One region of the Mogibacterium kristiansenii genome, then DNA from elsewhere that is predicted to be linked to it. Evidence: predicted binding sites of a transcription regulator. Region 1 holds the regulator's gene; each other region holds the start of a gene.
The links. The regulator HrcA, encoded in region 1, represses chaperone genes, less so after heat shock. The targets are predictions, from matches to a motif close to TTAGCACTCNNNNNNNNNGAGTGCTAA.
Positions count from the first base shown of each region.

Region 2: a site for HrcA is predicted at 8,099-8,125, ahead of clpB (ATP-dependent chaperone ClpB). Genes of this name have one in related genera too.
Region 3: a site for HrcA is predicted at 6,255-6,281, ahead of PUE40_RS03645 (co-chaperone GroES). Genes of this name have one in related genera too.

Region 1 covers NZ_JAQXUZ010000016.1:32,791-42,704, forward strand. Annotated here, with positions in the region: gene PUE40_RS04710 (ABC transporter ATP-binding protein) at 1-54, shown strand, start outside; gene PUE40_RS04715 (ABC transporter permease) at 38-859, shown strand; gene PUE40_RS04720 (ABC transporter permease) at 856-1,635, shown strand; gene PUE40_RS04725 (ABC transporter substrate-binding protein) at 1,636-2,688, shown strand; gene PUE40_RS04730 (hypothetical protein) at 3,129-3,668, shown strand; gene PUE40_RS04735 (hypothetical protein) at 3,984-4,142, shown strand; gene PUE40_RS04740 (pyridoxamine kinase) at 4,528-5,358, opposite strand; gene hrcA (heat-inducible transcriptional repressor HrcA) at 5,533-6,585, shown strand; gene grpE (nucleotide exchange factor GrpE) at 6,578-7,147, shown strand; gene dnaK (molecular chaperone DnaK) at 7,173-9,047, shown strand; gene dnaJ (molecular chaperone DnaJ) at 9,144-9,914, shown strand, end outside.
Region 2 covers NZ_JAQXUZ010000021.1:123,189-133,102, forward strand. Annotated here, with positions in the region: gene trmL (tRNA (uridine(34)/cytosine(34)/5-carboxymethylaminomethyluridine(34)-2'-O)-methyltransferase TrmL) at 1-169, opposite strand, end outside; gene nth (endonuclease III) at 221-868, opposite strand; gene PUE40_RS06485 (GntR family transcriptional regulator) at 957-1,613, shown strand; gene PUE40_RS06490 (hypothetical protein) at 1,668-2,414, opposite strand; gene PUE40_RS06495 (MurT ligase domain-containing protein) at 2,407-3,762, opposite strand; gene PUE40_RS06500 (putative polysaccharide biosynthesis protein) at 3,766-5,400, opposite strand; gene clpB (ATP-dependent chaperone ClpB) at 5,496-8,015, opposite strand; gene PUE40_RS06510 (site-2 protease family protein) at 8,159-8,878, opposite strand; gene miaB (tRNA (N6-isopentenyl adenosine(37)-C2)-methylthiotransferase MiaB) at 8,875-9,914, opposite strand, start outside.
Region 3 covers NZ_JAQXUZ010000014.1:20,484-30,397, reverse strand. Annotated here, with positions in the region: gene mraZ (division/cell wall cluster transcriptional repressor MraZ) at 1-55, opposite strand, end outside; gene PUE40_RS03670 (acyl-[acyl-carrier-protein] thioesterase) at 233-988, opposite strand; gene PUE40_RS03665 (SDR family oxidoreductase) at 1,001-1,660, opposite strand; gene PUE40_RS03660 (YitT family protein) at 1,644-2,522, opposite strand; gene PUE40_RS03655 (amidophosphoribosyltransferase) at 2,715-4,133, opposite strand; gene groL (chaperonin GroEL) at 4,289-5,917, opposite strand; gene PUE40_RS03645 (co-chaperone GroES) at 5,946-6,224, opposite strand; gene PUE40_RS03640 (hypothetical protein) at 6,363-7,199, opposite strand; gene PUE40_RS03635 (DUF362 domain-containing protein) at 7,289-7,456, shown strand; gene PUE40_RS03630 (redox-sensing transcriptional repressor Rex) at 7,546-8,190, opposite strand; gene acpP (acyl carrier protein) at 8,251-8,481, opposite strand; gene PUE40_RS03620 (ABC-F family ATP-binding cassette domain-containing protein) at 8,551-9,914, opposite strand, start outside.

The sequences.
Region 1 (9,914 bases):
ATTATGCATAAACCAAAGACACAGGAAGAGGAGGCGATTGAAATTGACATTTAGCAAGAAATGGTCGGCACCGTTCATCGTCTTTGTGATTGCCGGAACGGTCATTCCCATCCTCTCCATTGCCTACTACGGATTCACGGCCAGAGGCGGAGGAATTACTTTAGATAACATCACCGCCATGTTCAGCGCCAACCACATGGAGGCGCTGGGGCTGTCTCTGCTGCTGGCGCTGGTGAGCACGCTGGTGTGCCTGATCGTGGCATTCCCGATGGCGATTGTGCTTCGGGACAGCAAGTTCGGAAAACAGGGCTTTACGATTTTCGTGCTGATCCTGCCGATGTGGATGAACTTCCTGCTCCGGACCATGGCATGGCAGGTGCTGCTGGAACGAGCAGGGGTCATCAACGGAATCCTGCAAGCCCTTGGTCTGCCGAGACAGGAAATGATGAATACGCCGGGCGCGGTAGTGCTGGGCATGGTCTACGACTTCCTGCCTTTTATGATTCTGCCGATTTACAATGCGGTGATGAAAATCGACAGCCATCTGATTGAAGCCGCTTACGACCTGGGAGCTGGTAAAGCCTATATGTATCGCAAAGTGATTTTACCCCTGTGCGTGCCGGGCATCGTCAGCGGAATCACCATGGTATTTATTCCGGCCCTCACCACATTCGTTATTTCCAACATGTTGGGCGGCGGAAAGGTGAACCTGATCGGAAACATCATCGAGCAGGAGTTCACGGTGAACTCCAACTGGTACCTGGGTTCGGGACTGTCCCTGGTGATGATGGTGTTCATTATTATCAGCATGGTGCTGCTGGAGAAATTCGATAAAACCGGGGAGGGAACGTTCATATGAAGAAATTCTTTGGAAATCTGTACATTGTAATTATCATGCTGTTCCTGTATCTCCCGATACTGACGCTGATTGTGCTGTCGTTCAACGAGGCGAAGTCCATGTCGGTATTTACCCGGTTCAGCCTGAAGTGGTATGGGGAAATGTTCCACAGCAAGCTTATTCTGGGCGCGCTGGTGAACACCTTCTCCATCGCGCTGCTGGCGGCGCTGATTGCCACGATTATCGGAACCATGGCGGTCATCGGAATCGACGGGATGAAACAGAGCACCCAGATGGTGCTGATGGGGTGCAACAACATTCCGATGCTGAATGCGGACATCGTGACGGGAATCGCGCTGATGCTGTCCTTCCTGATGTTCGGAATCTCTCTGGGATATTGCACGATTCTTTTTTCCCACATCACGTTCTGCATTCCATACGTGATTCTATCGGTGCGGCCGAGGATGAACAAGGCGACGGACACCCTGTTCGAAGCGGCGCTGGACCTGGGCGCTTCCCGGGGATACGCCTTCCGCAAAGTGGTGCTGCCGGAGCTTCTGCCGGGAATCGCATCGGGATTCCTGCTTTCTTTTACCATGTCCATCGATGATTTCATCATCACCCACTTTACCAGAGGGGCGGGCATCAACACCATCTCCACGCTGATCTACAGCGAGGTGAAAATCGGAATTCGTCCATCCCTGTACGCCTTATCCACCGTAATCTTCTTGATTGCGCTGGTGGTGCTGCTGGTGGTCAACTGGAACAATATTAAGAATGAAAGGACGGCTGCGTAGATGAAGAAAATCAAATGGGTGCTGGCGGCGGTGGCCGTGCTGGGAATGATGCTCTGCACCGGCTGCCGAAGCGGCGAGAACGGCGAGATCTACGTCTACAGCTACGGGGACTATTTCGACCAGGAGGCGATTGCGGACTTCGAGGATGAGACGGGAATCCGGGTCATCCAGGATACCTACGATACCGCAGAGGAAATGTATCCGGTCATCGAGAAGGGAACCGCGGATTACGACGTCATCATCACTTCCGACTACATGATTGAGAAGATGATTCACCACAAAATGCTCCTGGAGGTGGACAAGAAGAATCTCCCGGCCCTGAAGAACATCGATTCCCGCTACATGAAGAAGTCGGAATCCTTCGACCCGGGCAATAGATACTCCGTGCCGTACATGGTGGGCGTTTCTGGAATCATTTATAATAAGAAGATGGTGGGGGATGTAAAAATAGACTCTTGGGGGGACCTGTGGAATCCGAAGTTCAAGGACAGCATCGTGATGCCGGACAGCGTCCGGGACGACTTCATGATCGCCCTGCGTTTGCTGGGATATGACCAGAACACCTCCAACGAGAAGGAAATCAAGGCGGCAGCGGAACTGCTGAAGAAGCAGAAGCCGCTGGTGTACAAATACGCCAACGATTCCGCCCGGGATCTGCTGGCCGACGGCTCCGCAGCCATCGGCGTGGTGTGGAACGGCGAGTACATCTACACCAAGGACCTGAACCCGGATGTGGAATTCGTCATTCCGAAGGAAGGCACGGAATTCTTCGTGGATTCCTGGGCCATCCCGAAAACCTCCAAGAACAAGGCCAATGCGGAAAAGTTCATCAATTATATGTGCAAGGCCAAGGTGACAAAAAAGAATTTCGATTACCTCTACTACACCACTCCGAACGAGGCGGCGATGAAGCTAATCGAAAAGAAGTACCGGAACGAGGATGCCATCTTCCCGACGGATGAGACCCTGGACATGTGCGATACGCTGAAAACGCTGGATACGAAAACCACGGATTTGTACAGCAAGTACTGGAAAGAAGTGAAGGCGAAATAGAAAGCGACATAAACAGCATTTCGTGGGAATAACGAAAGCAAAACACCTGCTGTCTCAGAGATGAGGCAGCAGGTGTTTTATTATCTCTTTACTCATCTGCATTGGTTCTGTTCTCCTCGAACTGGGAAATGTCTGTGTTCAGAATAATATCGATGCTGTTGGCAATCAGACGATAATCTTGGAGCAATTGCTTCAACCATTACAGCGTTGGGTAGAGACTGCCTTCGGGAACAACTCACAGCATAAAGATAGCGTAAATAAAGAAAGAAGTCAATATTTAGTAAATATAAATATTTATTGACAAGGCAGGCAGAATAAGGTATTCTGACGGTAAGAGATACACTATGAGTTTTTTGAAAAATTTGTAGCGGAGATTATATAATTCTGTTGGACAACAGACCTATGGGAGAAGCACATTCATAAGAAAAGGAGAGTGAATCATGGACGAAAACCGGCTAAGAAATATAAAGACGTATGTGGTGGCCAACGAAATCGGATTCATCGTATTGTGGATTCTTTCCTGGTATCTCTTCCGTTCGGATTACGGAGAGTACTTGATTTTCCACGGAGCAAAACCGTATACGTTGGATACCACGGGGGTATATTTTTACAGAATTATAGAACTCGTATGGGACGTGTCGGATGTGCCGCTCTTCGGAATTGCACTAATATATTTCACGCTTTGGAAGAAGAAAGATGTTCAAGGCACGTATCGCTTCGTCAGTTATATGTCCTTTGGCGTCAGCTTGTTTATGGTGGCGGTCATGGTGTTCAGCATACTTTTCTTCGATCCGACGTTCTACAATGCAGATTTGCAAGTAATTAAAAACAGCGCGGGGCAGGCGCTCACCTTTCCGAGGTTGCTGATTGCGCCGCTGGTGCTGGCCGGGGTGTTGATGCTGTTATCCGGGAATAATGTGAGGAAGATTATGCCGGAACGAAAGGCGGAGAAAAAACTGCGGGAACAGGGAAAATTATAAAGTGGCCTCTAATCCGGGCTGCTTTAAAGGAAACCGGAAGAAATTGACGACGGAACCTCCAGGAGAAGCGTTCCGTCGTCAATTTCCCCGCGGCCGCTTGGTAGATTAGAGTTCAATGCCGGGGGTGAGGGCGAGATAAGGCCTTGAAAGCAGGAAATTCGGGTTGGAAGAAGTGATTTTTTTCCATTGATTGGAATTTGAATTAGAATAAAAGTGTGAAGAAAGTATTAGATTGACGACAGACTTTCCAAGGGCAAGGGTCTGTCGTCAAATTTTTTAAAACCGAATGTATATTAGAGCATAAGGCATGAGGAGATGATTAGAATTGACGACGAAAGGTGGGGAGAAGGAGAGTTCGTCGTCAATTCTCTTCCTTTGGAAATAACAATGGAGAGAAGTGATGCATGGAACAAGAAAACGGGTGCTTATGCATCAACCCTGGAAATGGAGTTGATGCATGAGGCGGAAAAATGAGGGGGCATGCATCACTTCTCATCTGAACGCGGCCCGGCTCTCGCTCGGGCCGCCGGTACAAATCGGGAAATTGATGTAAGAACGCTGAAAAATGATGTTCCTGCATCAATTGGTTCACCGCCGCCGAGCAATTAAAGGGCTGACGCTCGGCGGCAATGGTGAGAGGTGATGCATGGGACAAAAAAACGGGTGCTCATGCATTAACCCTGGAAATGGAGTTGATGCATGAGGCGGAAAAATGAGGGGGCCATGCATCACTTTTCATCTGAACCCAGCCCGGCGGAGCCCCAAACCCGGCCCGGCGGAGCCCCAAACCTCGGGCGGACAGAGCAGAAAACCCGGCCCACCCCGGCCCGGCCAACCAAAAAAGCCGGCGGGTGCCGGCTTACTTCAGTGCTTCAATCAGTTCCCCCAGCACCGGCTCGAACTTCACACCGTACCAGTGGTCCGGGTCGTCCAGGGTGTTTTTGATGCAGGCCAGGGTATAATCCGCAGCGATTCGGGCGGCCTCCGGGACGGTTTTGCCGTGCATGTACGCCCCCACAAAGGAAGAGGCGTACACGTCGCCGGTGCCGTGGCAGCCCCGGTCCAGCAGTTCGTGGCGGTAGTAGGTCTGTTTTCCCTGCTCCGAAACCAGGACGCCCGTGCTGTGGGCGTCGTAGCTCACGCCGGTGAGCACCACGGTGCCGGCGCCCAGCCGGTGAATCCCCTCCACCAAGCCGCAGATGTACTCCTCATCGTATTCCTCCCGATACTCTGTGTCGGTTAGAAGCGAAGCCTCGGTAATGTTGGGCAGCACGATGTCTCCTTCTCCCACTAATTCTTTCATCTCCTGAACGAAATCCATATCGAAGACCGGATACAGTTCTCCCCGGTCGGCCATGGCGGGATCCACGATTTTTTTGCCGCCGGGCACCAGAAGATTTCGACAGATGTCTTTGACCATTTCAATCTGGCGGGCGCTTCCCAGGTAGCCGGTGTACACCGCCTGAAAACGGATGCCCTCCTGCTGCCAGTGGTGCTCGATGGCGGGAATGTCCTCCGTCAGATCCCGGAATGTGAAATCCCGGAAGCCCACGGAGTGGGTGGACAGCACCGCCGAGGGGAGAATGGCCGTCTCCAGTCCGCAGGCGGAGAGGATGGGCAGCGCCACGGTAAGGGAGCACTGGCCAACGCAGGAAATGTCCTGTATTGTAAGAATTCTTTTGTAATCCATGGTTATTCCTCCTGATTGTCTAAACATCAGTATTGTACACTAATCACAGAAAAAACACAAAAAACTTCAATTTATTCGTTGACTATTTGGGAGGGTGAGAGTACACTATAGACAGTGATTAGCACTCCAGTATATTGAGTGCTAACAACGAAAAAGAAAGAAGGAGGCAGAACAATGGATTTAACAGAACGAAAACTGCGAATCCTTCAGGCAATTATTACGGATTACGTGCAGAACGCCGAACCGGTAGGCTCCCGTTCCATCGCGAAGAAATATGATTTTGGCGTGAGCCCGGCCACCATTCGGAATGAGATGGCGGACCTGGAAGAGATGGGCTATCTGACCCATCCCCACACATCGGCGGGGCGAGTTCCTTCCGATAAGGCATATCGGCTCTACGTGAACAACATGATGCAGAAGACGGATTTGAGCCTTCAAGATAAGCAGACCATCAACGAACGGCTTCAAGTGAACCGAAACGAGTTCGATCGAACCATTCGCCACGCGGCAGAGCTTCTGTCCGATATCACGAAGCTGGCATCCTTTGCCATGACTCCGTCCACTCGGCAGGACACCCTGAAGTTCATCCGACTGCTTCCCATCGACGATGACAAAATCGTCCTGATGATTGTGGCAGACAGCGGAAAGGTGACCAACACCACCTTGCGCCTGAACGTGCCGTACACCAACGATGCCCTGGAGATTCTCAGCAAAACCATGACCTACCATTATAAAGGTCATACCATCGACGATGTGCTGAAGAATTCCATCATCGAAGATGTGGGCACCGACCTGGGTGCGTTGAGTTCCCTGGCGGGAGATGTGATGCCCAACTTCATGCGAACTTTGGAGGATATGCTGAACGTCAACCTGTACATGGAAGGCCTCACCAACATATTCAACATTCCGGAATACAGCGACATGGATCGGGCCAAATCCTTCCTGGAGCTGGTGAGCCGGAAGGAGGAATTCACCCGGGACATTCTGAACCGGGACAACGGCGTAATCGTCACCATCGGCAACGAGAATCCGGAACAGGCCATGAAGAACAGCTCCGTGATTACCGCCACCTACCACGTGGATGGCAAGCTGGTGGGCAAAATCGGCGTTATCGGGCCGACCCGTATGAACTACAGCGAGGTCACCTCGATTATGGAATATTTGACAAATAACCTCAGCCAATCGTTTATGCTGAGCAATGGAAAGGATGAGAAAGAGGATGAGTGAAGAGCAGAAAAAAGAAGCCCAGACTCCGGAAGATGAAGTAAAAAAAGAAGCCGGTTCGGCGGAGGCGACCGAGACTCCGGAAGAGGATAACGCACCGGAGGCGGAAAAGACCGAGGAAAAGTCGGAAGAGAAAACCGAAGAAAAAGCCGATGACGGAAATGAGAAATACGTCCGCCTGATGGCCGAGTTCCAGAACTACAAGAAACGGGTAGCGAAGGAAAAGAACGACATTCGGGAATATGCCACCGAGAAGCTGGTGATGGAACTGCTTCCGGTTCTGGATAATTTTGAAAGAGCCCTGGCGGCCAGCGCAGAGGATGACCCTGCCGGATACGCCAAGGGAATGGAACTTATTTTTACCCAAATGGTAACGGAGCTTCAGAAATCCGGTCTGGCGGAAGTGGAAGCGGAAGGTCAGGATTTTGACCCGACGAAACACAATGCGGTAATGACCGAAGAGAACGAAGAGCTGGAAAGCGGCAAAGTAAGTAAGGTCCTGCAGAAGGGCTACGCTTTGAACGATAAAGTAATCAGACCGTCTATGGTCGCAGTAACAAAGTAATTTCAAGGAAGGAAAGGTAATAGAAATGAGCAAAGTAATTGGAATTGATTTGGGAACAACAAACAGCTGTGTCGCTGTACTGGAAGGTGGAGAACCGACCGTAATCGCTAACGCAGAGGGCGCAAGAACCACCCCATCTGTAGTGGCATTCACAAAGAACGGTGAGAGACTGGTAGGTGAGACCGCAAAGAGACAGGCCATCACCAACCCGGACAGAACCATCGCATCCATTAAGAGACACATGGGTGAGAACTATCACGTAGAAATCGACGGAAAGCAGTACACACCGCAGGATATTTCCGCGATGATTCTGGCAAAGCTGAAGGCGGATGCGGAAAGCTATCTGGGCGAGAAGGTTACCGAAGCGGTAATCACCGTACCGGCATACTTCTCCGATGCACAGAAGCAGGCAACCAAGGATGCCGGTAAAATTGCCGGATTGGATGTAAAGAGAATTATCAACGAGCCGACCGCAGCTTCCCTGGCATACGGTCTGGACAAGGCAGAGGGATCCCACAAGATTCTGGTATACGACCTGGGCGGCGGTACATTCGATGTATCCGTACTGGAGCTGGGCGACGGCGTTTTCGAAGTACTGGCAACCAACGGTGATACTCACCTGGGCGGCGATGACTTCGATAACAAGATCATGGACTTCCTGGCAGACTCCTTCCAGAAGGAGCACGGCGTGGATCTGAGACAGGACAACATGGCACTGCAGAGACTGAAGGAAGCCGCAGAGAAAGCAAAGAAGGAACTGTCCAGCGCACAGACCACAAAGATTAACCTGCCGTTCATCACCGTAACCGCTGATGGTCCGCTGCATTTGGATATGGACCTGACCAGAGCGAGATTCGATCAACTCACTTCCGATCTGGTAGAAAGATCCATCGAGCCGATGAACAAGGCAATGAGAGATGCCGGCGTTACTTCCGCAGATCTGGACAAGGTTATCCTGGTCGGTGGTTCGACTCGTATCCCGGCAGTACAGGCTGCGGTACAGAGAGTAACCGGCAAGGAACCGTTCAAGGGCATCAACCCGGATGAGTGCGTTGCAGTCGGTGCATCCATTCAGGCCGGCGTGCTGACCGGTGAGGTCAATGACGTACTGCTGCTGGATGTCACTCCGCTGAGCCTGTCCATCGAGACACTGGGCGGAATCGCTACCAAGCTGATTGAGAGAAACACCACGATTCCGACAAAGAAGAGTCAGATTTTCTCCACCGCAGCAGACAACCAGACCACAGTAGACATTCACGTACTGCAGGGTGAAAGAGAGATGGCTTCCGACAACATCACACTGGGAAGATTCCAGCTGTCCGGCATTGCACCGGCTCCTCGTGGAATTCCGCAGATTGAGGTTACTTTCGATATCGATGCCAACGGTATCGTTAACGTAAGCGCAAAGGATCTGGGCACCGGTAAGGAACAGAAGATTACCATCACTTCCTCCACCAAGCTGTCCGAGGATGAGATTAACGAGAAGATCAAGGAAGCGGAGAGATTCGCCGAAGAAGATAAGAAGCACAAGGAAGAAATCGAGACCAAGAACCAGGCAGAGGGCATGATTTTCGAAGTCGAAAAGCAGATGAACGAGCTGGGCGACAAGGTAAACGATTCTGAGAAGACCGCAGTGGAAAATGCGAAGAAGGATCTGCAGGAAGCGCTGAACAACAACGCATCCACCGAAGACCTGAAGAGCAAAATGGAAGCGCTGACCAACGCATTCTATCCAATCTCCACCAGAATCTATCAGGAAGCACAGGCTGCACAGGGTGCCGCAGGTCAGGCAGGACCGGACATGGGCGCACAGCAGGCAGCGGGAGATCAGAACTCCGGTGCGGCGCACAACGGAAACACAGTAGACGCAGACTACGAAGTAGTTGACGACGATAAATAATCTGTGTATTATAGAAAAGCTGCCGGCGTACTGCCGGCAGCTGTCATTTCATGATAATGACAAATGAAATAGATATATTTTGGAAAGGAACGAAAGATGGCTGAAAAAAGAGATTATTACGAAGTGCTTGGACTTCAAAAGGGCGCATCGGATGATGAAATCAAGAAGGCATTCCGTAAGATGGCCATGAAGTATCATCCGGACCGGAATCCCGACAACAAAGAGGCAGAAGAGAGGTTCAAAGAAGTGAATGAAGCCTATGCCGTTCTGTCGGATCCGGATAAAAAGAGCAAATACGATCGGTTCGGCCATGCCGGAGTGGATCCAAATGCCGGCTTCGGCGGCGGCGCCGGTGGATTCGACGGTTTTGGCGGCTTCGATTTCAGTGATATATTCGATATGTTCGGCGGTGGCGGCGGTTTTGGCGGCTTCGGCGGCGGCCGGCGGTCCGCGCGGCGTAACGGTCCGATGAAGGGCCGGGATCTGCAGCAGGAGATTACCATTGATTTTACCGAGGCAGTCTTCGGCTGTGAGAAGGAAGTGGAACTGACCAAGATGGTACAGTGCAAGACCTGTAACGGGGAAGGCACCGCACCGGGAACCTCCAAGCGCACCTGCGATGCCTGTGGCGGAACCGGTCAGGTGACCCAGGTATCCAATACGCCGTTCGGTCGAATTCAGAACGTGACCACCTGCTCCAAGTGTGGCGGAACCGGTCAGGTTATCGATACGCCGTGTCCGGATTGCCACGGTGCCGGCGCAGTTCGGAAGAAGGTCAAGATTAAGATTAATATTCCGGCGGGCGTGGACAACGACAGCGTAATCCCGATTCGGGGTCAGGGCGAGCCGGGAACCAACGGCGGACCG
Region 2 (9,914 bases), on a different contig from region 1:
AATCCACATACTGCCAGTAATCCAGTCCCGCCCGCCGTACGGATTTGTCATCGATGTTAAATCCCAAAGGACGGACCAAATGCAACCGGGTATTTGTGGCTGCGCAAGTCCTTGCAATATTTCCGGTGTTTTGAGGTATTTCCGGTTCAACCAGAACAACGTGATACATAGATACTCCCTTACAAAAGTCAATTCCAACCATATATTAACAGTTTTGTAATTATTTTTCAACCGTTAATGAACTGCGACAGATTTCTTTTACCGGACAGTGGGCACAATCCGGCTTTCGGGCACGGCAGCAATTCCGTCCGTGAAAAATCAAAAGGTGATGTCCTCGGGTCCACCGTTCTTCCGGAAGAATCTGCATCAGCTGCTTCTCCGTTTCCAACACTTTGTCCGAATTCGCCAGACCGATACGGTTGGAAACACGGAACACGTGGGTATCCACCGCAATTTTCGGTACCCCGAAGCCTTCCGCCAGGACAACATTTGCGGTCTTCCGTCCTACTCCGGCCAAACCGGTCAAAGCGGTGAAATCTCCCGGAACTTCGCCTCCGAACTCCTCCGCCAGCTGCCGGGACATGTTGATCAGATTCCGGCTTTTGTTTTTGTAAAGGCCAATGGAATGAATGATTTCTTCCAAGGAAGCCGGTTCGGCCTTTGCCATGGCAAAAGCATCCGGATACCGTCGAAACAGTTCCGGGGTAATCCGATTCACGCTGACATCTGTAGTCTGGGCGGAAAGCATCACCGCACACAGCAGTTCAAAGTGGTTTTCAAAATGGAGCGCGCAGCCCGCTTCCGGATAGGCGCGGTCCAGCAGGTCCAAAACCTGCAGCGCCTGCCGGGGATCCAATAATTTTGACATAATTATTTCCTTTCCGGTATTGACATTTATCGTACACAGATTATATAATTGTATACATAGAGACCAAAGTATTACAAGGGGGTTAAATATGGATAAGAAAACCGAAGAAATCAGCCAGCCTCTTTCGAACACGCTTTTCACCGCGATTCAGAAAGATATCCTTTCCGGAAAGATTAAATCCGGAGAGAAATTAACCGAGCAGCGAATTTGCAAGCAGTATGATGTCAGCCGCACACCGGTTCGCGAGGCGCTTCGTCAGTTGGAAGCTGACGGTCTGATTGAGAATATTCCGCATCGAGGCGCTTTCGCCATCGGCCTAAGCCGCAGGGATATCTCCGATCTTTTCGATCTTCGGGCACAGTTTGAGATGAAAGCCGTAGAATGGGCCATCCAGCGCATGGATGAGGAAGGCGTCGACAAGCTGAGAGAGAATATCGAATTCATGGAATTCTACACCATGAAGGGAGATGTAGAAAAAGTGTTGAGCTTTAACTCTCAGTTCCACGACATCATCTATAACGGCACCCAGAACCGGATGCTCTATCAGACGCTGCACACCTACCAGACGTATCTGAAGCATTCCGCACCGCCAAAATCATTCTCCGATGACTATCTGAACACTATATTGGCAGAACACCGGGCGATTTTCAGTGCTTTTGAAACCAAAAATCCGGATGAAGGCCGGGAAGCCATGCAGGTTCACATGGATCATTCCAAACTCCGCCGCATGAGCAAATTCTTCTAATCGAATAAAAACACCATCCAAACGGGCCGGGTTCACAATCCCCAGCCCGTTTCCTTATTTATTCTGTTTCGTCTGATTGTAGCGGCGAACGCATTCCAGAGATTTTCTTTCCAGTTCAAACTCCCCTTCGTCCGGCTTCGGAAGATTCATAACGCCTTTGCTGCTCATGGCCCAAAGAATCAATTCCTGTGCCAGCCACGGATTTTTCACCAGAACCGGTCCCAACATATTGGTAAAAATCAGGTTTTCGGTACGAGCCCCCTCTCTCCGGTCTTCGTAGCTGCAGTTACCGTATCCGTATTCCACATCTCCCAGCGCAATATCGCCGTTCAGGAAGGTATCCATCACCTGAATCTGGCTTCCGTTCAAATCGAAGCCCGTCTCCCGCATCTTGCAGATCAGGTCATCTCCCACGATACTGTCCCGTTCCCGGCATTCCATATCCAGGTATCCCAGGCCGGTGACGGCAGTTCCGTCCAGCTTGCGAATGGTCTTACCGAAAGACGCACCGGTGGTTCCCACCGCAAGAATCACGCCTCCCCGGTAGATGTAGTCGTCCAAATCTTCTTTTATCCGTGAAAAAGCGTTAACGATGTACTCACAGGATTTGAATTCTCCCGGGTTCAGCAGCAATATGTCCGTATTGTCCAAATCGATTTCATCGCCGAAGTTCACCACTTTGTGCACTTCCGCTTCCAGCCCCATTTTCTCGGCAATTCGTACCAGCGCCATCACATTGCCCCGATCTCCGTGGAGGTTCAGGATGTCCGGCCAGCACCATGTAATGTTCAACTTATTCATACTTCGGTAAATCCTCCATCATCTGCTCATATTTATGAAGCCACGTAATCAGATATACGTTGTCGCAATCGTACTTATCCAGTTCCGCAAAAATATCATCGTTTTCATCCGAAGGGATGACGGTGATCCGGTCTTCCGGGAATCCGCCGTAGATCAGCCGATTGGCCGTATCGTATGCCACCGCTTCGGAGAAGCTGATGCAGTGCTCGATATTGGAATGGAGCAAGGATTCCACATCGCAGTCAAAGGCGTAGAAGGTGTTGGTGTAGAACGGCTGGAAGTCTTCCAGCTGCTCCAGTCCGATGAGGAAAATCTTCCGTTCCTTATCCTGAGAAATGAAATCAAAAGCGGTGGTCAGGGTTTCCGGGTTCTCCTGCTTGATTCGAATGTATTTGATTTCCTTGGTCTTGTACGGAATCAGTTCCAGTCTTCCGGCGATGTTTCGGAAGGACTCGAAGGATTTGCTTACCGATTCCGCACCCACACCGAACATTTTGCAAACCGCAATGGCCAGCGCGTAATTATACAGGAAGAACGGCTGGTCGTACGGCATGTGAACGGAAACGCCGTCGCAGCGGAAGGTGCGGTTCTCGAAGTCCACATCCGTCACCTGAACGTCCGGCTGAATCCGGCTGTGGAACCCGCAGGAAGTGCATCGGAATTCCCCCACATTATCCACGTTGTAATAGTTAAAAGCAATCTTGTTGTTGCATTTCGGGCAGCCCATGGTCACATCGTAGAAACCGTTTTTCTCAAAGGACTTACTGTGGCGTTCCACGCTATAAGTCCGAACTTCCCCCGCATAGTCCTCCAGGGAAAGTGCTCTCGGCTCTTCGTTATTCACGAAGATTCTCATATCCTTGTTCACCACTTTGGCGATTTTCTTGTAGATGAAATCCGGCTCTCCGTTTCGCTGAACCTGGTCTTTCTGAATGTTGGTCACACACAGGTTCTTCGCCGGGAGCTGCTCATAGATTTGCGCCAAATACCGCTCGTCGGTTTCGAAGATCAGGTAATCCCCGTTCACACGACCCAGCATGGAAGAATCCCGAATCATGGCGGTAGCCACGCCGGTAATCAGATTGGCGCCCTCCAAGTTGGTGGTTACCTTCTTTCCGGATGCCCGAAGTGCGTGCACAATCAGGTTATTGGTGGTGGATTTTCCATTGGTTCCGGTGATGAACAGGGTCCGCTCCGGATCCACATGGGTGAAATGGGTAATGAAGTCCTTCTGCAGCTTCAGTGCAAAAGCTCCGGCAATATAGGTTCCGTTCTTTCCCAGAAGCCGGCACAGGAACAGGCCGAACTTCGACCCCCATAGAACAATTGTAAACCAGATTCGTTTCATGCTTTACTCCTTATAAATTCCCAGTTTATGTGCAACAGCATATATTTTTCCGCCCATCGGAATATCCATCAGCTCGTCCTTGGTGAACATCTTCAGTACCAGAATCATCCAAGCATAGATAATCGCACCCAACAGGATGCACAGCAGCGTGGTGACGGCATTTCCAAGCACACCGCTGAGCAGACGGTACGCAATCAGAATCACCGCACCCATCACGCCGCCGGAAATCACCGGCACCGCAATGCACTTTCTTTTGTTCATGCGAATGGTGATGGACTTCTTCAGCGTAACGTATATGATGATAAAAGCAATCAGCTGGCAGACAAAGGAACTGATCGGTGCTCCGTACATGCCGATTTTCGGATTGCTGATTAAAATCAAATTCAGAACGATCTTCACCACCGCCCCGGTGAGCAGCGCCACCGCCGGCGTATACATCCGTCCCAGACCGAACAACGATCCCTGCAGCGTGTGATTTACCGCCACCAGAATCATGGTCACCGCAGAAAGCTGGAACACCAGTGCCCCGTCCGGCGCATTGGGATACAGCAGCCGGAGAATCGGATCCGCCAGCACCGTAAAGCCCACCGCACACGGAATGATGATCAGCATGGAGACGGTGACGGACATGGAAATCTTCTCCGCCGCCTGTCTGTAATCCTTCTTCGTCAGCAGCGAAGTGATTTCCGGAATCAGCGCCGAATAGAAGGACAGGTTCACCGCCAGCGGCAAATTCGTCAGGGTGTCCACCTTGGACAGAATTCCCGTCGCCCGCATCGCCTCTTCCTCCAAAGCTTGCTTGCTGCCCAGAATTCCCTTAAACGCAATCTGAATGCAGTTGCTCACGGTTACCGTATCGATAAAAGCAGTTACGACGGAAATGACGGATCCGATGGTCAGCGGAATCGCCGTCCAGAAAATCAGCTTCGCCATGCGCCTGTTGCTCTTCCGGTCGGTCTTCACCGCATCGTCGGATTTCATCCGGTATTCCCCGATATATTTTCGATAATAGTGAATCAAGTAGGAGAAGGAAATCAGCACCGCCAGCGTGGTGGATACATTCCCTGCCGCCGCCATGATGTACGCATCCCTGCCGATTGTGGCATAGACGAACAGGATGGTCAGCACGCAGTTGAAGAACTGTTCCAAGGACTGAGAAATGCTGCTGGCCCCCATGGTACCCAAGCCCGCAAAATATCCCCGGATAACGGCGGATACGCAGACGAAGAAAATAGCCGGTGCCAACACCCGCAGCACATAGGCTACCGGCGGCACGTGCATGATATTCCCGGCAATGACATCCGCTCCGAAGTACAGGAGCAAGGAACACGCCAATCCGATGGCACCGAATACCACCAATGAAATCTTGAACACCCGATGAGCATTGTTGTATTCGCCCAGAGCCGTTCGCTCCGATACCAGCTTGGAGACCGCGCCCGGAATTCCCTGGGAGGACAGTACCAACAGAACGGCGTATACCTGATATCCGGCCGAATAGTAACCGTTTCCCAGATCGCCGAACCCGTGAATATTGGTAATGGCCAGTCGGTACACTAAGCCCAGAAGCTTGATGACCAGCTGTGCCACCATCAGCATCAGTACGTTTTTGGCAAAGGAATTGCTTTTATTTTTACTCAAATTATTAAACCACCTTGTGTCTTAAATTAAACTACAAAAACTGAAATAGGAGATGTCTCCCCTATTTCAGTTTACATTATCCATTTCATTATAGACTATTGAACAGAAAAATTCAATTTACTATTTGCTTCGTCCACCCGAACGGTGTGACCCTCTGTCAGGTCGCCTCGGATAATCAGTTCTGCAATCTCGTTTTCAACGTGCTTCTGGATGTATCTCTTGACCGGACGAGCGCCGTAGACTTCGTCGTAGGATTCCATCGCAATCAGATGGGTAGCTTCCGGTGTCATTTCCACCTTCATATCCCGGTCGGCCAATCTCTTTTCCAGAGACTTCATGGTCAAGCCCACAATCTTCTCAATTTCATCCTGAGTCAGTGAGTGGAAGACCACGATATCATCGATTCGGTTCAAGAATTCCGGCCGGAAGAAGCTGTGAAGCTGCTCCTGCGGCAGGTTGGATGTCATGATAATAACCGTGTTCTTAAAGTCCACGGTCCGGCCCTGGTTGTCCGTCAGCCGGCCATCGTCCAGCAGCTGCAGCAGCAGGTTGAATACATCCGGATGTGCCTTCTCAATCTCATCGAACAGGATAACACTGTACGGTTTTCTCCGTACCGCTTCCGTCAGCTGTCCGCCTTCTTCATAACCAACATACCCCGGAGGCGCTCCTACCAGACGGGACACAGAATGCTTCTCCATGTACTCCGACATATCGATTCGAATCAGGTTCTTTTCGGTATCGAACAGGGTTTCGCAAAGTGTTTTTGCCAGCTCCGTCTTACCAACACCTGTCGGCCCCAGGAAAATAAAGGAACCGATTGGACGGTTTTCATTCTTTAAACCGGCTCTTGCCCGAAGAATGGCTTCGGTAACCGCATTGATGCCTTCGTCCTGGCCGATGACCCGTCGATGAAGAATGTCTTTCAAGTGCAGGAGTTTCTCTCTTTCCGTCTCTGCCAGACGGGAAGCCGGAATTCCGGTCCAGTCGGAAATAACCTCCCGAATCTCTTCTTCTCCTACTTCTTCTTTCAGGAGCTTGTGTTCCTGGTCCTTATTGACCTTTTCCTTCAGCGCATCGATTTCCTTCTCCAGCTTCGGAAGGTCGCCGTATTTCAGTTTGGCCAGTTTCTCCAGGTCGTAACTCCGTTCTGCGGTTTCAATTTCGTGACGCAGTTCTTCCAGTTCCTGTTTCTTTGCTTTCAGATTCTGAATCCCCTGCTTTTCATTTTCCCATTTTGCCCGCAGCTCGTTGTTGTCTGACTGCAAGTCGGCCAGTTCCTTTTCAATCGTTTCCAGTCGAGTCTTGCTGCCCTTATCTTCTTCTTTCAACAAAGCCTGCTTCTCAATTTCCAGCTGCATGATTTTACGGGAAATGGTATCCAGTTCCGCCGGCATGCTATCGATTTCGGTCCGGATTCGTGCCGCTGCTTCATCCATCAGATCGATGGCCTTATCCGGAAGGAACCGATCACTGATGTACCGGTTGGACAGGGTGGCACAGGCAATCAGTGCATTATCCTGAATTCGAACGCCATGGTGGATTTCAAACTTTTCCTTCAAACCACGCAGAATAGAAATGGTATCCTCAACGCTCGGCTCATCCACCATTACCTTCTGGAAACGGCGCTCCAATGCCGCATCCTTCTCGATGTACTTCCGGTACTCATCCAAAGTGGTGGCGCCGATGCAGTGAAGCTCGCCTCGAGCCAGCTTTGGCTTCAGCAGGTTTCCGGCATCCATGGAACCTTCCGTTTTTCCGGCACCTACAATGTTATGAATTTCATCGATGAACAGGATAATCTTGCCATCGGACTTGTCAATTTCATTCAGAACCGCCTTCAGCCGTTCCTCGAATTCACCCCGGTATTTCGCACCGGCAATCAGAGATCCCATATCCAGGGAGAAGATGGTCTTGTCCTTCAGGTTCTCCGGAACATCTCCGTTTACGATTCGCTGTGCCAATCCCTCAACAACGGCGGTTTTGCCTACACCCGGTTCACCAATCAGTACCGGGTTATTTTTGGTCCGTCTGGACAGGATTTCGATGGTCCGACGGATTTCTTTGTCTCTTCCGATCACCGGATCCAGCTTTCCCTTTCGAGCGGATTCTACCAGATCGATACCGTACTTATTGAGGGCATCGTAGCTGTCCTCCGGATTCTGATTGGTTACCCGTTGGTTTCCTCGAACCATGGTAAGTGCCTTCAGAAACTCATCCTTGTGGATGCCGTATCGACGCATCAGCTGTTCCGTCTCATTGTCGCCGGACCGGAGAATGGCCAGATAGGCGTGTTCCACGCTTACGTATTCATCTTTAAATTCGGATGCGATGCTCTCCGCATTCATCAGCACCTTGTTCAGCTTCGTCGAAAGATATACCTCGCCGCCGCTGACCTTTGGCAGTTTCTCCAGACTTTGTTTCAGATCCTCCTTATATGAAGAGACGTTGACGTTCATCGCTTCCAGAAGCTTTGCAATTAAGCCGTCCGGATCGCTGACGATGGCGTAGTGCAGATGCTCCACTTCGATGGCCTGGTTGCCGTAGGACATGGCCAGGTTCTGTGCATCCATCACTGCCGACTGCATCTTCTGCGTATACTTTTCAATTTTCATTCCACTTCACCTCCGTGAATTTAGTTTTCATTTATGTGAACAATCCTTGATTGATTGGTTGCCCTTTTTCTTACAATAAAAATTTAGCACTCGACTGTGTCGAGTGCTAACAATTCTTGTGAAGATTCTGTGAAATTCTAATTTTATAAAATAATATACTGCAGCAAGAGTGCGTAGACGCCGTTTACCATCGGATTAAGAATCTTATCCACCACGCCCACGATCAGCAGAATCATGAGAATCGGGAAGCCGTAGTTGTACAGCGTATAGTAGAAGCTCTTTTCCCGCAGATTAAAAATTTCCGTAATTATGCCGAATCCATCCAGCGGCGGAACCGGAATCAGGTTGAATACCATCAATACCACATTGACGATAACCACCTGCAAGAGGATGTTGAACAGCGTTCCCATAAGAGTTCCGTCGGACAGCTTAGCGTACGGTACGTTGATGTACACGAAGTGAACGATGAAGCTGAATACGATGGCGACGATTAGATTCATTACCACCCCGGCCAAAGATACCAGCAGCTCATCCCTTCTCGGATGCTTATAGTATCTCGAATTGACTTCCACCGGGATGCCCCATCCGAATCCACAGAACATCAGCGCCAGGAATCCTATCGGATCGAAGTGCGCCAGCGGATTCAGCGTTACCCTTCCCCGCGCTCTCGGTGTCGGATCACCCAGGCGATCGGACACAAATGCGTGACCGAACTCATGGAAAGACAGGCCGATGACGATTCCCGGCAGAGCAATCAGCATATTGAGGAAATAGGTCTTCGGATTGGTCAGACCGTTCTGAGCGATGTTCACCATCAGCAGGATGACCAGCAGAATGCCCAGTTGTTTCATGCGATTTTTCATGCGTCCACCTTCTCTCCGTCCAGACTAAATGTCTTCGTCTTCGTGATGCGAACCGAAACCATCTGTCCTTCCGTCAACGGTTCTTCCGATGTGAAGTTCACCAGCTTAAAGGTGTCGGTCCGGCCGGACCATGCGCCGGCATCGTTCTTGCTGGGACCGTCCACCATAACGGCAACAATTTTTCCCAGGTATTCGGAATTCTTTTTCGCCGAGCATCGATTCACTTCCTCGACCAATCGGTCAAAGCGCTCGTGCTTGATGTTCTCCGGAATCTGCTCGTCGTATTTCGCCGCAGGAGTACCCACTCTCGGGGAGTAGATAAAAGTAAAGGCGGAGTCGTACTCCACTTCCCGCACCAGGCTCAGCGTATCCAGAAAATCTTCTTCCGTCTCCCCCGGGAATCCCACGATGATGTCCGTAGAGATGGAAAGGTCCGGACAGGTTGCCCGAAGCTTTTCCACGATTTCCATGTATCGCTGCCGATTGTAGTGTCGATTCATGCGTCTCAGCACCTCATCGCTGCCGGACTGAACCGGGAGATGGATGTTATGACACAGCTTCTTGCAGTCTCCGAAGCAGGCAATCAGCTCATCGGAAAGGTCCTTCGGATGGGACGTCATGAAGCGAATCCGCTCCAGTCCCTCCACTTCATCCAAAGCACGAATCAGTGTCGCAAAGTTGTTTCCGTCCGCATCTCGGAAGGAGTTCACGTTCTGTCCCAGCAGCATCACTTCCTTCACGCTGTCGTTCACCAGGTTGATGATTTCTTGCTTCACCGCCCGAAGGGACCGGCTCTTCTCCCGTCCGCGGGTGTACGGAACGATGCAGTAGGTGCAGAAATTATTGCATCCATAGGTAATATTCACCAGTGCCTTGTGTTTGAATTCCCGCTTCGATTCCTTTTCTTCCGGAATCTCTTCATTGTTGGCGATGATGGAGAACTGCTTCTTTCCGGTGCGAATCCGCTCCATCAGCAGGTTCGGGAATTCCGCAATGGTCTGGGTACCGAACACGATGTCCACCCAGCCGAAGCTCT
Region 3 (9,914 bases), on a different contig from region 1:
GAACAATCATTCTATTTTTATTGTCAATAGAATTTTCATAAGTTCCCGTGAACATAGCTGCCTTCCTAAATTTTCATACACGTCTCGACTGTAATTCAATATATGCCCCATTTTAAACCACTTCACCCCACTTTTCAACAAAAACCACCAAAAAACATATTTCCTCCCCCCTTTTCCATAAAAAAAGAACCGCCGCATTGCTGCAGCGATTCTCGCACTTCTGCATATTCCGTTATTCCCAACGTTTCAATCCGAATACCGCATGGACATTGTCTTCCCCGTTCGCTTCGGTTTTGAAATAGACGATTTTATCCGCACGCGGGTCCATTTTTCCCGGGTCCAAAAAATCACTTCGAAGGATTTTCAGTTCACTGCCCAGCGGCGCCTCGTGAACGAACCGCATGTTCAGGGAAGTGATGCAGTATTCCTCCACATTCGGAATGCAATCGTACAAACAGTTGTAATACCGGGCGTTGTTCATGTGCCCGTTAATGTCAGTCAGCGTTAGAGTTACCGGCACCGTTCCGCCGTCCTTCCATTCCATCGTCTTTGGAATCCGAAATCTCGTCGGAATTCCCATCACCGGTTCCCGGTCCTCCGGGTAGGAAGACATGTCATACTCACTCTGAAGCACCAGTTTCCGGGTATCCACGTCCACCAGCGCCCAGTTGCTGTATGCTCGCGCCACCAGATTCCCCTCCAAATAGAGCTCATACGCCCGTGGAAAATTCGCCGCCTTCGCCGGAACGACCCAGGTATCGCAGTCCACATGGGCATACTTGTATACCGGCCGCATTATTTCCACGCTCATGCGGCTAACCACAAAAGCTTTCCGCTCTTCCCGGTAGATCAATCCGTAGTCTTTATCCGTATCGTGCATCTGATGATCTGCCGTTTCCTGGAGATACTGCACCAGTGCCGTCGGCGTCAACGCATCGTGACGGTCGATTTCATAAGATCTTGTCTCAAAAGACTTTGTATATTTCATCCGTTTTACCCCTTATATCTGAACCAGTTGTCCGGTGATTCCCTCCGCATCCCGAGATGCCAGGAATCGCACCGTACCGCCCAATTTCGGTTCCGCTTCTTCCCGATTCGAAAGAAGCAATCCATTCACACGAATTCGCTTATCCCGCAGCGAACGAGCCAGGGACTGAATCATCCCCTTCAGGGCCGACTGCAGCATGTTCTCCGCCAAAGACATCGGTTCGGACGTTTCCCAATCCGAATCCCCGGATTGCAACAGAACAATCACGCTTCCCCCTTCCCCCATCAAGGGCAGCATGGTCTGCAGGTAGAAACCCACGGCATCCAAATTCTTCATAATGCTTTCCCGGTCTTTGCTCCAATCTTCTGCCGGCTGTTCTCGATTCAGTTCTGGAAGAATGTTGCACACCAACGTATCCAGCCGGTCCTCCATGAATTCTTTCACCACATCTGCGGCAAACTCCATGGAATTCCGATTAAACACGTTGCATTTGATGTTCAGCGCCCCGGTTTCCCGGCTCAGTTCCAGCGCTTCCTTATATCGATCCCGACAGAAAAAGGCGGTGGTGGCTCCCCGATCGGTAAAAGCACGCACCAACGATTCTCCTCGGCTTCCGGTTCCCTCTGCAATCAGGACATGCCGGCTTTTTTTATTCTCACTTTCCAGAAGCATTCTGACTTCCTCCCTTTCGGCCCCATGTGTGACTCATAATTTCACTTACATTATACACCGAAACGAAGGCATCCGGATCCACCTTATCGATTAAATTAATCAGGGTCACGTATTCCTGACGATTTACGATGATGTTCAATTCCTTGTAGTGGTGGTAGTCGAATGCACCGGTTGCCTCGTAGAAGGTCGCACCGCTGTACATCACGTTGATGACGTAATCCCGAATTTCTTCAATATGATCCGATACCACGCACACCTTCTTCTTGATGCTGAAACCAAAGAGGAAGTGATCCAGGATGATTCCCTGGAAATAGGTTCCCAGAATACTCAGTAATCCGGTCTTGATATCGTAGATGAAAATGGATGGGATTGCTACCGCCATTCCGCAGACGGACATCGCGGTTCCCAGCTCCATATGGAAATATTTATTCATAATTTTGGTGATTACATCCAGTCCGCCGGAGGATGCGTTGTTCATAAACAAGAGGGATGCTCCCAGTGCATAGAGGAACAGGTATCCCAGCATATCCAAGAATTGATCGTCCATCAATGACTGCATGTTCGGGTAGATTTTCTCCAGAATCCGAATCACGATTGGCAGCAGAATGGACGGATACAGAGTTCGATATGTGAACTCCTTTCCCACAAAAACAGCGGACAGCAGCAGGCAGATTCCGTTCAGAATAATCAGAAGGGTACCTACCGTCATCGGAACGAATTTTGCAATCAACACTGCCAGACCGGAGATGCTTCCTACCGCCAAATGGCTTGGAGTCAGAAAGAAAAACACCGCAAAGGAAGCGATAATGGTTCCAATTGTAATAATAATATAATCCTGAATGCGCTCTTTTGTACTTTTCACCAAATTTCTCCTTTATTCAAAACAAGAATTTATCTTCAGCCAACAAAGGATTATACCATTTGTTATAAAAAAGTCATGTTCTTTTTTTAATACATTCTTAACAATTTGAACGCTCCCGGCTCTTCATTTTTGAAAAAAGGTGTTGATGATGGAATTCTTATTCCGTCATCAACACCAAAAAGCATCGAACGATTATTCTTCTTTTCCGTCCCAGCAGTAGGTGCACAGGTTTTCCACCGGAATGCCAACGGATTCCAGCATATCCTCCAGGCGGTTGTACTGCAGGGTATCATATCCCTGCTGCTTCCGAATCACTTCAATCATGTTCTGATATTTCTCGCTGTCCGGATTCAGGTAATCACCCAATTCATCGTCCTCCATGTGACGGCCTTCCAGCTCATCAATGGCTCTTCTGGCAATCAGTTCCAGCGCAGAGCGGGAACGGGAGAAGTTGAGATATTTGCAGCCGAACAGGATTGGCGGACATGCCGGACGAACGTGAATTTCTTTCGCCCCGCAGGAATAGAGGTACTTAGCCTTTTCCGCCAGCTGGGTGCCTCTGACGATGGAGTCGTCAATCAGCACAATTCTCTTATCCTTAATCAGTTCCGGAACCGGAATCAGCTTCATCTTTGCGATGAAATCCCGCTTGGTCTGAATGGTCGGCATGAAAGATCTCGGCCAAGTCGGAGTGTATTTGATAAACGGACGGGAATACGGCAGTCTGGCCTCATTGGAATATCCGATGGCGTGTGCCACGCCGGAGTCCGGAACGCCCGCAACGATATCCACATCTTCTCTCTTCAAGGTATCTCGATGGGCAATCGCCGCACCACAGCGATGTCTCATGGCCTCCACGGAAATATCTTCATAAGAAGATGCCGGATAACCGTAGTATACCCACAGGAACGTGCAGATCTTCATCTTCTTTCCCGGTTCTGCCAGAACGGTCACGCCGTCGCTGGTCATGATGTCGATTTCTCCCGGACCCAGGTTCTTGTAATCTTCGTATCCCAGATTCAAATACGCAAATTCCTCGAAGCTGGCGCAGTATCCGGTGTCCTTCTTTCCGATGGCCAACGGCGTACGACCCAACTTATCCCGCACGCAGAAAATTCCCCGCTTGGTCATAATCAGCATGCTCATGGATCCTTCAATCACGTCCTGCGCATGGCGGATGCCGTCAATCATATTATCTTTCTCGTTAATCAGGGCTGCCACCAGTTCTGTGGTATTGATGTCTCCATCTCCCATTTCCATGAACTGGGTCGTTCCGTTATCAAACAGCTTCTGCAGCAATTCCGCCTTATTGCTGATCTTTCCAACGGTGGTAATGGCAAAGGTTCCGTGGTGGGAGCGCACCGTCAAAGGCTGCGGTTCATAATCCGAAATAGATCCCATGCCCATGTTTCCCTTCATGCGAGATACATCGGCATCGAATTTCGTTCTAAAAGGAGAATTTTCAATATTATGAATGGCCCGATCAAATCCATTCTCTCCGTACACTACCAATCCGCCACGTCTGGTTCCCAAATGAGAGTGATAATCCGTTCCGAAAAACAAATCAAACACACAATCTTCTTTCAACGTCGCTGCAAAAAAACCGCCCATACGAAACCCCTTTCCTGTCGTTTCATCTGTCTTGCATCTAAAACCTAATACAAGGTATTGTATCACCCCCCGACGAAATTGACAACAGAAAAAGGACCGCTTTTGCAGTCCTTTTCCAATGAATCGGTATTCGTATGTTCTTTAAAGCGGGCAGATTACATCATGCCGCCCATGCCGCCGCCGGCAGGCATTGCCGGTGCCGGAGTATCCTCTTTGATTTCCGTAATTCCTGCTTCTGTGGTAAGGAGCATGCCGGAAACGCTTGCTGCATTCTGCAGTGCGGAACGGGTTACTTTTACCGGATCCACGATGCCGGCATCAATCATGTTTACATACTCGTCGCTTGCGGCGTTGAATCCGATTCCTTCCGGAGATTCTTTTACCTTGGATACCACAACGCTGCCTTCGAAACCGGCGTTCTCCGCAATCTGACGAACCGGCTCTTCCAGTGCTCTCTCAACAATCTTCGCACCGGTTCTCATATCGCCTTCCAGGCTGTCTGCATACTCAGTAACTGCCGGAATTGCACCGATCAGTGCTACACCACCGCCTGAAACGATGCCTTCCTCTACCGCAGCTCTGGTTGCGTTCAGTGCATCTTCCAGTCTCAGCTTCTTATCCTTCAGCTCGGTCTCCGTTGCTGCACCGGCATTGATTACCGCAACACCACCGGCCAGCTTTGCCAGTCTCTCCTGAAGCTTCTCGCGGTCGAAATCGGAAGTCGTCTCTTCTGCCTCTGCGCGGATGGAATCGATTCTCTCCTTAATCTCGGTGCGGCTGCCGTTTCCGTTGACGATAACGGTGCGATCTTTGTTGACCTTAACGGTTTCCGCTCTGCCCAGCATATCGATGGTGGTCTCCTTCAGCTCGTAACCCAGCTCCTCGCTGATTACGGTACCGCCGGTCAGGATGGCGATATCCTCCATCATGGCCTTTCTTCTGTCGCCGAATCCCGGAGCCTTTACAGCAACGACATCCAGGGTTCCTCTCAGCTTATTGACAACCAGAGTAGCCAGTGCTTCGCCTTCTACGTCATCTGCAACGATCAGCAGCTTGCTTCCGGATTTCATGATATCCTCCAGCAGCGGAACGATTTCCTGAATGTTGCTGATTTTCTTGTCGGTCAGCAGGATGTATGGGTGATCCAGAACGGCTTCCATCTTCTCGCTGTTAGCAGCCATGTATGGGGACAGATAACCTCTGTCGAACTGCATACCTTCTACAACGTCCAAAGTGGTTCCCAGAGACTTGGATTCCTCAACGGTGATGACACCGTCTTTGCCCACCTTGTCCATGGCTTCCGAAATCAGTCTGCCGATTTCCTGGTCGCCGGCGGATACGGAAGCAACCTGTGCGATGCTCTCCTTGTCGTCTACTTTCTTTGCGCTGTTCTTCAGATAATCTACAGCAACTTCAACGGCACCGTCGATACCTCTCTTCAGAACCATTGGATTTGCACCGGCAGTGACGTTCTTGAATCCTTCTCTTACGATTGCCTGTGTCAGAAGGGTTGCAGTGGTAGTACCGTCACCGGCCACATCATTGGTCTTGGTGGCAACTTCTTTGACCAGCTGTGCACCCATGTTCTCTACCTGATCTTCCAGCTCGACTTCCTTTGCGATGGACACACCGTCATTGGTAATCAGTGGGGATCCGTAAGACTTCTCAATCAGAACGTTTCGTCCCTTCGGTCCCAGTGTAATCTTAACGGTGTCTGCCAGCTTATCCACACCTGACAGAAGCTTTCTTCTGGATTCTTCTCCGTAAAACAAATCTTTAGCCATTTTTCTATCCTCCTATATCAATCGGCAGTTACTCGATTACTGCCAGAATATCTTTCTGTTCCATAATGGTATATTCCACACCTTCGTGTTTCAAATCCGTGCCGCCGTAACGAGAGAAAATTACGTGGTCTCCCTCTTTCAGCTGCATCTTCTCGTCCTCAGTTCCGGGACCAACTGCTACAACAACCGCCTGCTGAGGTCTTTCCTTTGCACTGCCGGAAAGAATCAATCCGCCTTCGGTCTTTTCCAATGCCTCGTCCTTCTTTATAACTACTCTTGCGCCCAATGGCTTAATTCCTAAACTCATTCCAGTTTCCTCCTCTATTATCTTTTTCTGTTAGCACTCATATTAATCGAGTGCCAACTTTCAAGAATTATTCTACTCACCTGCTCCTAGGATGTCAACCTCTTTCCTCGGAAAAAATGTGAAGTTATCTTCATTTTTCTATTTCCGCTTCTCCCGCTCGCTCTTTCGGATGTACACGTCCTTCACCTGAATATTCACATGTCCCAAAGAGAAGGAGGTCATGGTGCGAAGCACCTGCCAGATTTCCTGCTGGAACATGATGCAGTGACGACCGGCGCCCGGGAACTTTCGAATTCGCACTTCCACCACCAGGTTGAATCCGGACACATTTCCGTTATGGTAGAAATTCAGCACCTTAATGCACCCCCGATGGGCTTCCGCCGCAATCATGATAATATCCCGAATGGCTTCCTCTCGGATTTCAAACTTTCCGGAATAGCTGAACGGCGGCCGCACGATGGTCCGTTCTTTTCCGGATTCCTCCTGTAATGCCCGGCTGCGGAAGAATCTCGTTGGATTCAAGATGTATCCCGCAAAATTACGTTTCAATTGACCCATCGGTACCGGAATGGCATGCTCTCCGCCCTGCATCCGATGTTCTCCTGCCACCTTTCGCTGTTCTTCCGTCGTAAAATCTTCGATGTACATGCGGTGATTCGGCGCCGGAAGTTCCAGGGCATCCAGAATCCAATTCACCATTCGATCCGAAGTTCCGATAACCATCAATTTATCCGGATTTAATTCCAAGAGCTTTTTTCGAACTTCTTCCCGGTGGTCATCGTAGTTGAACAGTGCGGTTCGCATCGCCGCCGCCTTCGACGAGCATTCCTTTGCGGAACGACCGGCAGCGATTCCGCCCCGGTAGATCAGCAATCCATCATCAATGATGGCATCGATATGTTTTTCCCGGCATATTCTTGCCGCACTGTAGCTTTTTCCGGTTCCGCTTTTTCCTGTAAAAGAATATATTTCCATTGTTAAGTTATCCTTACTAAAGTTAAGTTTACAAAACTACCAAACAGGTGTTATAATCAACTCATAAATACTATAAAGGAGGTACAGTCATGGCTTATGTAATCAGCAGTGAGTGCATCGGTTGTGGAGCTTGTGCCGCTGGATGCCCAGTAGAAGCAATCAGCGAAGGTTCCCCATATGTTATCGATGCGGATGCATGCATCGATTGTGGTGCTTGTGCAGATACATGTCCTGTAGGTGCACCTGCAGAAGCTTAGTTCTTCAAGACATTCTATCATGCATGATTTATTATTAGAAAATCCCGTAGCGTTTGCTACGGGATTTTCTTTTATGCATTCATTTCGAATTAACGATTTTCCTTCTCCTTGCTGCTGATTAAGAACGACAGCGTGTGCAAACTCTCACTCAAATGTACATTCTCAATGGCAATACGTTCCGGAATATCCAAATCAATCGGTGCAAAGTTCCAAATACCTTCTACACCGCCGCGAACCAATGTATCCGCCACTTCCTGTGCGTTATCCTTTCCGCAGCAGATAATTCCGATATCGATATTGTTGTTTCGAACGTAGTCCTCCAGCTCGGAAGAGTTCTGAACCTTTACGCCGTTAATTGCCAATCCAACAATAGTTGGATTCACATCAAAAAGACCTACAATGCTGAATCCAAACTTGTAGTTCAGGATGTGATTGGTAATCGCCTGTCCTAGATGGCCCACACCCACGACAACGGTCTTGTACTCTCTGTCCAGTCCCAGAATTTTGTTAATCTCCGCATACAGATGATCTACACTGTATCCGTATCCCTGCTGACCAAATCCGCCGAACGTATTCAAATCCTGACGAATCTGAGATGCCGTATAACCAATCAATTCACTTAGTTCGTTGGAAGAAATTTTCTTCACTCCACGGCTTCGAAGATCTCCCAAATATCTTCTGTACCGTGGAAGACGCCGGATGATGGCGTTCGAAACTCTCGTATTATTTTTCATACTTTAACCAACCTTCTTTCTGAATTCTATTTCACAGCAGACAAACCACAACCCCATAAATTATTCTTCGTGGTCATCCACGTATTCCACCAGGTCACGTACGGTCTCAAATTTCTCTGCTTCCTCATCCGGAATTTCCAAACCGAAAGTTTCCTCAATTCCCAGAATGATTTCCACCATATCCAATGAGTCGCCCTCCAGGTCCTTCATCAGATTTGTGTCCATCTCTACCATATCTTCGTCAATACCAAGCTGCTCTACAATCAGTTCTCTGATTTTTTCAAATGTCATCACATTTTCCTCCGTTTAATTTATCACATTGTTAATTATAGTGAAAATAAGTGCTTTATGCAAGTTTTTTTATTGAAGTTCCATCCATTCCTCGTATTGTACTTCCAATTCCGCCTTATATTGTTCCAATAACGCCCCTTTTTCCTGAAGGAGTTCTACATTGGACATGTTCTCCGGAGCACAGAGAAGCTCTTCGGTCTCCTGGATTTTGGCTTCCAAGTCCTCAATGATTCCTTCCAGCTCCATAATGCGGCGTTCCTGCCGCCGCTGCTCCGCTTCCTGCTCCTTCCGAAGTCTCCGTTCTTCTTCGGCAGACAGTTCTCCGTCAGACGTACTCTTGGATTTCTCCCCGGAACTTTCTGCCGCCTTCCGTTCTTCTTTTTTCTGAAGATAGTAATCGAAACGCCCTTTGTATTCCACGATTCCATCGGTCGTCAATTCAAAGATTCGGGTCGGGAGCTTCTGCAGAAGATAACGGTCGTGGGAAACGATAATCAGGGTTCCCTCGAAATCCAGCAGTGCATCCTCTACCACCTCTTTGGCATCGATGTCCAAATGGTTGGTTGGTTCGTCCAGAATCAGGGTATTGGCACCGGACAGCATCAGTTTCAGCAGGGAAAGCTTTGCCTTTTCGCCGCCGGACAGGCTGCGAATCTGCTTAAACACATCATCCCCGCGGAACAGGAACCGTCCCAGAATCGACCGCATCTCCGTATCCGTATACAGATGATAGGCATTCTTCATCTCTCCCAGCACCGTTTCATTCTCATCCAGAAGAAGCTGTCCCTGATCGTAATATCCGAAATTCACGTTGTGACCGATTTTCAGATATCCCCGGTCCGCCTGCTCCTTTCCCATCAGAATCCGAAGCAATGTGGTTTTGCCCACACCGTTATCCCCGATGATGCAAATCCGTTCTCCCTTCTTGATGTCGAAGGAGACGTGATCGAACAGCTTCCGTTCGCCGAAGGATTTCTCCAAATCCTCCGCCAGCATCACATCGTTGCCGCTCTTGTATTCTGAGTGGAAAGTGAGTTTCATCCGATTGTTTTCCGTTACCGGCCGATCTTTCACTTCCATATGCGCCAGGCGCTTCTCTCTGGATCTTGCCCGGTTCACCAGCTTTTCCGTGCCGTGTCCTTTGAAACGGCGGATAATCTCTTCCTGCTTCTCGATTTCCTTCTGCTGCTTCTCATATTCCCGCAGCGCCACTTCCATCCGCTCTTCGTGCTTAATCAGATACTCGGAGTAATTTCCCCGATAATCCGTCAGATGACATCGGCTCACCTCGAAAATCCGATTCACCAGCTGGTCCAAGAAGTACCGGTCATGGGATACCACGATAATCGTTCCCTTGTACGCCTTCAGATATTGTTCCAGCCATTCCAGCATCCGAAGATCCAGGTGGTTGGTGGGCTCATCCAGCATCAGAA